Regions from separate parts of the Caproicibacterium lactatifermentans genome, predicted to be linked through region 2. Evidence: predicted binding sites of a transcription regulator. Region 2 holds the regulator's gene; the other holds the start of a gene.
What was found. Region 2 encodes HrcA, which represses chaperone genes, less so after heat shock. Its sites were predicted from a motif close to TGTTAGCACTCNNNNNNNNNGAGTGCTAACA; they were not measured.
Positions count from the first base shown of each region.

Region 1: GJQ69_RS03615 (Hsp20/alpha crystallin family protein) is a predicted target of HrcA. The motif match lies at 1,767-1,797, and genes of this name have one in related genera.

Region 1 covers NZ_CP046051.1:742,984-746,193, forward strand. The annotation lists gene GJQ69_RS03605 (phytoene desaturase family protein) at 1-1,036, shown strand, start outside; gene GJQ69_RS03610 (nitroreductase family protein) at 1,082-1,657, shown strand; gene GJQ69_RS03615 (Hsp20/alpha crystallin family protein) at 1,948-2,358, shown strand; gene GJQ69_RS03620 (glycerophosphodiester phosphodiesterase) at 2,484-3,210, shown strand, end outside.
Region 2 covers NZ_CP046051.1:127,744-130,953, forward strand. The annotation lists gene hemW (radical SAM family heme chaperone HemW) at 1-709, shown strand, start outside; gene hrcA (heat-inducible transcriptional repressor HrcA) at 874-1,899, shown strand; gene grpE (nucleotide exchange factor GrpE) at 1,936-2,595, shown strand; gene dnaK (molecular chaperone DnaK) at 2,695-3,210, shown strand, end outside.

The DNA of each region.
Region 1 (3,210 bases), 620 kb from region 2:
AGCATTGGCTGGTGCGGCCGGCACTGAAAGCGGCCGTCTGCTGCTGCGGCTGCGGACAGTTTCTCTGCAGGACTACGCGCAGCAGTTTCATCATCCGGCACTGCGCTGTGCTTTTCGGGAAGTGCTGCCGCCGGGCAGTACATTGGCACAGCTGGTCTTTTCCTATTCTCGTTTTCTCAGCGGCGATTTGGCCGTGCCGGTGGGAGGCTCCGCGGGTATTGTACACCGTATGGCGAAACGCTATTTGGCAGAGGGCGGACAGCTGCGCTGTAAAGACCCCGTGAAAAAAATCATTGCGGCCAACGGCGCGGCACGCGGCATTGTGCTGGCAGGCGGAGAACATATGCTGACGCATTGGGTGATTGCGGCGTGTGACCCGGCCTATGCCTGCCGTGTCCTGCTGCAGGACCGGTACGGTATGGAGAAAAAGCTGCAGGACCGATACTGCATGCCGGAAAAATATACAACCTGCTCCCTGGTGCGCCTATTCTTTTCCGCGCCGGAGGAGTCCCTGCCGATAGAACGGACGCTGTCGTTTCCAACCGATGTCATTCCGGCGGAGGGGGACGGCATCAGCCGCCTGAGGGTGACACAGTTCAGCAATGACCCGACTTTTGTATTCAACGGCCGGGCAGAACTGGCGGTTGATTTCCCCATTGCGGGACGGCAGGCATTCCGCCGTTGGGAGGCACTGGCTGGCCAGCAGGCGGCTTATCGGGAAGAAATCCGCCTGCTGGCAGACAGTACACGGCAGGCGCTGGAAAAACATTTTCCGCAAATGCAGGGGCTGGTACAGTTCCTCGGCTGCCATACACCGGCAGACTATGCCCGGCGGTTCCACAATTTTCACGGCTCCTGTACGGCATTTATTCCAACTGCACAGGCACGTCCAGCACCGCTGACCGGCCGCCTGCCGGGACTTTCTCACCTGCTGCTGACGGGCCAGTGGCTTGGACCAACAGCCGGTATGCATACAGCGCTGCTGCAGGGCAAATTTACCGTACAGCGCATTTGTCGGGACGAACATATACCATGAGAATCCATTTAAGATAATCTATCCAAATAGACAGGAGGAAGCACCATGATTCGAGATTTGGTTGAAAAAAGCAGAAGCTACCGCGGCTATGACCAGAGCCGCCGTGTTTCTCGGGACGAGCTGCTGCAGCTGGTAGACTGCGCCCGGCTGACTCCTTCCAGTGTCAACCGTCAGCCGCTGCGCTATTATCTTGCCTGTACACCAGAGCAGACGGCAAAGATTCAGCCGCTGACGCACTGGGCACGCGCACTGCAGCCCATACAGCTGCCACATCCCGGTCACTGCCCGCCGGCATTTATTATCATTTGTCAGGATACAAATGTTGACAGTTCTCTGCAGCGGTATCAGCGGGATGTCGGAATCGTTGCGCAGACTATGCTGCTGGTGGCTGTGGAAAAGGGACTGGGCGGCTGTATGATTGGCAACTTCAGCCCCGCAGAAGTTGCCAAAGCACTGGACCTCAAACCCAATTTGGTTCCTATGCTGGTTGTTGCCATTGGCAAGCCGGACGAAACGATTATTCTTACCGAAGTCAAGAACGATGACACCAATTATTATCGGGATGAAAACGACGTGCATTACGTCCCGAAGCGCCGCTTAGAGGACCTCATTATCAACTGACTTTACAAAGAAGACTTAAAAACAAACCGGACATACCGCAGAATGTATGTCCGGCTTGTTTTATGCCTTTTTCAATTCGGTCCGGCAGACCCGCAGAAAAGTCGCAAAATATTAGCACTCGTAAATGATGACTGCTAATATTTACAATCGGTTCATAAAATAGAGAAAAAAACTTCACAGTTTCTGCGTATTATAGAAGTTGTCAAAGGGAAAGACCCAAAAGACAAAACAAAATCACTTGTGTCGCCCGCCAGACCGGGCAGACAGAGCAAAAACTGGAGGTTTTCATCATGTTTGACTTAATTCCTTTCGAGCAGCAGTTCTTCCGTCCTTTCGATGACGACTTCTTTGGCGCCCACGCAAACAGCGTCCTGCCGTGCCGCACGGATATCCGTGACGAGGGTAGCCAGTATGTTCTGGAAGCGGAACTGCCTGGTTTCCGCAAGGACGAAATCAAGGTCAACGTCAAGGATAACTGCATGACACTGACCGCACAGCACAAAGAAGAAAATGAACAGAAAAACAACGAGGGCCAGTATGTGCGCCGTGAGCGCCGTGTGACCAGTATGGGCCGTTCGTTCGATGTTTCTGACGTACAGGCAGATAAAATTTCCGCACGCTTTGAGAACGGCGTCTTGACACTGACCATGCCGAAGAAAGAAGCGGCAAAGCCGCTGCCGACCGAAATCACCATTGAATAAACCTGTTTTTCAGCCATGACAGATAGATAAAAGACTCCGCCGCCGAGGGTAACAACAGCCCTTAGCGGCGGTCTTTTTTACCAATTCGTGTTATAATAAAATGAAACGGATAAGGAGGGACAAATTTGGCAGTACAGATTTTTGCACACCGAGGTGCTTCCTTTGCGGCACCGGAGAATACTTTGCCAGCGTTTGAAAAGGCCGCTGCTCTTCACGTGGACGGCGTGGAGCTGGATGTACACTTGACCACCGATGGCCGCTTGGTGGTCATTCACGACGATACTGTGGACCGTACAACCAACGGGCAAGGCAGGGTGAACCGAATGACGCTGGAACAGCTGCGCGCACTGGACGCTTCCGCGGGGCGGCAGGGATATGGTGGTGTACGCATTCCGACACTGGCGGAAGTATACCGTCTGCTGGAGCCTACCCATTTGTTGGTGAATGTGGAGCTGAAAGAAAATCGACGCAGCCGCGACGGCTATGCGGTTATCCCAAAAGTGCTTGCACTGGAGGAATCTGCCGGTATGAGCGGACGCGTCTTCTATTCCTCTTTTAATCCGTTTCTTCTGCGGGAGCTGAAGCGCCGTTCCCCACAGAGCAAAACAGCGTTGCTTTATAAAGTGCCGCTTGCACGCGTCTGGAAGCTGGCCGCACGGCTGGTGGCAGATGCCATTCACCCCAAAGACAGTTTGCTGCGGGATACGGCTTTGGTGTCGCAGTGCCATACCCGCGGTTTGGCGGTGCGCCCATGGACGGCGGATGAACCGGCGGTGATGGAGGAGTTGTTTCGGCAGCAGGTCGATGCGGTTATCACAAACTGTCCGGAACAGGCACTGCATTTGCGTATAG
Region 2 (3,210 bases):
GGATGCGGCACGGGCCGTAGAAGACGCACACCGGGCGGGCATTGCGAATGTTTCGCTGGACCTGATGCTGGCGGTGCCGGGACAGACGGCAGAAACCCTGCAAAAAAGCGTGCAGTTTTGTTTGCAGGCAGGCGTGACGCACCTATCCATGTACCTTCTGCGGATAGAGCCGCACACAGCTTACTGGCAGCGGCGGGAGCAGATGGACCTGCCGGACGATGACAAGGCCGCGGAACTGTATGAAAAAGCATGCAGTCTAGCGGAGAAAGGCGGCCTGCGGCAGTATGAAATCAGCAACTTTGCGCGGCCCGGACAAGAGAGCCGCCACAACCTAAAATATTGGGACCTTGCACCATACCTGGGGCTTGGTCCGGCGGCACATTCCTATTTCGGCGGAAAACGCTTTTACTGGCCACGCTCACTGCGGGGCTTTTTGGCAGGGGAGGCACCGCTGCCGGAAGAAGATGCAGAAATACCGGCGGGCTCGTTTGCGGAATACGCCATGCTGCGCCTGCGGCTGACGGCTGGCCTGCGGGAAGCTGACTGTCGGAAGCGCTTTGGGCATGGTATTCCGGATGCCATGCGGCGGACAGCACAGCGATATGTGCCGGCCGGCCTGACACAGGTATCACCGGAGAGCCTGCGGCTGACACGGCGGGGATTTCTGGTTTCAAATCCGCTGCTGGCGGATTTGTTGGAGGAACTGTGAACGGTAAAAACCGCGCCCCAAATGGGCGCTTTTTTTATGAAAGTCTACAAATTCATAATGTATTTACAATTAACCTATTGACACAGGGGCAAAGTAATGATACATTAAGTAATGCAGTTAGCACTCATAAGCATAGAGTGCTAACTACAAAAGAGGGTGAGGATATGGAATTGACACCGCGCAAGCAGAAAATCCTGTCGGCAATTATTGAGCTGTATATGGTTTCGGGCGAACCGGTGGGCAGCAAGGTCCTGTGTGACAATTTGGACTTTTCCGTGTCCAGCGCAACAGTGCGCAACGAGATGAGTGACTTGGCGGCGATGGGCCTGTTGGACCAGCCGCACACCTCCGCCGGGCGGGTGCCCAGCGAGCAGGGATATCGGCTGTACCTGGATGAGCTGATGAAGCCGGCCAGTGTTACACCGGAAGAACGCCACTTTATTGATGCGCTGCTGCTGCCCAGTGCCTACGACCCGGAAAAACTGCTGGACGGCGTGGCCCGCACGTTGGCGGGCATCAGCCACATGGCAGCGATTACAACTACACCGAGCGGCAGTGCCGCGGCAGTGGCCGGCATTCAGTTCGTACAGACCAGCCGTCATACGGCCATGCTGATTTTGATGACGACTTCCGGCACGATGCACAGCCGTGTGTTCCACTGCGGCTTTGAGCTTTCGCCGGAAATTCTGCGTGTGTTTTTCCGTGTGTTTAATGAAAGCCTTGCCGGACGGCCGGTGCGCAGCATTACACCAGCGTATATCCAGACAATGGGTGCGTCCATGGGCGATACGGCGCTGCTGATGAGCAGTGCGCTGATGGCCCTGCAGGATGCGGCCAGGGAAGCAATGGGCAGTGACGTGTGCATGGACGGCCAGACAAACCTGCTGTTTTTTCCGGAACTGGGTGCGGATGACCTGCGGCGCATGATGCGCTATCTGTCGCAGCCGCAGCAAGTATATGGTTTGCTGCGCAGGTCCGGTTCCCGTGTGTATTTGGGAAATGAGAGCGGCGTGTCCGCACTGCGCGGAACCGGGCTGATTGTGGCGCATTATGCGGTGCACCAACAGGATGCCGGTGCAATCGCCGTGCTGGGGCCGATGCGCATGGATTACCCGAAACTGATTGGCAGCATTGATTATGTTGCCCGCAATGTTGGCCGTATGCTGACAGAGCTGATAGACTGGCAGTAAAAGGAAGACAATTCCCAGAAATTTTGGATTGCATAGATGAAGGGGGTAGATGGGACTTTGAGTACCGAAGAAAAAAAGGAAACACAAGGCGCCGAAGAAAACGAGCCACAGCAGAAAACAGCGCCGGAAACCGAACAGCCCCAGAAAGAGGAACCGAAGCCGTCTGAGCCCGCTGAGGACCAGAAAGACAAACCGGCTGGAAAGGCCAGCAAAAAAGAAAACAAGGAACTGAAAGAAAAGCTGGAAAAACTGCAGAATGACTTGGCTGCTTTCAAAATGGAAGCGGACCAGCAGAAAGACCGGCTGATGCGCACCGCGGCCGAGTATGACAACTACCGCAAACGCACAGAGCGCGAGAAAAACGCACTGTATGCCAGCGCTACAGCGGACACCGTAAAGGAGTTCCTGCCGGTGGCTGACAATCTGGAGCGTGCGCTGGGACAGGCCGAGTGTTCCACAGAGGATCTGCGCAAAGGCATTGAAATGGTGCAGAAACAAATGCTTTCCACCCTTGAAAAACTCGGTGTAGAGCCGATGGGCAAGGCAGGGGAAAAATTTGATGCACAGCTGCACAACGCGGTTTCCCATACGGAGGACGACACTCTTGGCGAAAATGTGATTGCGGAAGTTTACCAGCAGGGCTATATGCTGGGGGACAAAGTGGTCCGCCACGCGATGGTCAAAGTCGCGAACTAGTTCCAGAGACCGGTGAAAGCCGGAAGATATACATTTTATCATCATTAAAAAAATATTTTACCGAATCCCGTAAGTGTGGTTAAACTGGAGGTATTCATTATGAGTAAGACCATTGGTATTGACTTAGGCACGACCAACTCCTGCGTTGCTGTTATTGAAGGCGGTAAGCCGGTTGTTATCCCCAATGCTGAGGGTGCCCGCACAACCCCTTCCATTGTTGCTTTTAAAAAAGACGGCGAGCGCATTGTCGGCCAGGCCGCAAAGCGGCAGGCCATTGCAAACCCGGACCGCACCGTAAGTTCCATTAAGCGTGAGATGGGCTCTGACTATAAAGTAACCATTGATGACAAGCAGTACACTCCGCAGGAAATCAGCGCGATGATTCTGCAGAAGCTGAAGGCGGATGCAGAAGCTTATTTGGGTTCTTCGGTCAGCAATGCAGTTATCACCGTACCGGCATACTTTACGGATTCTCAGCGCCAGGCAACCAAGGATGCCGGCAAGATTGCAGGCCTGGATGTTAAGCGTATTATCAACGAACCGACGGCCGCGGCTTTGTCCTATGGCATTGACAAGGGCGACGAACAGAAGATTATGGTGTATGACCTTGGCGGC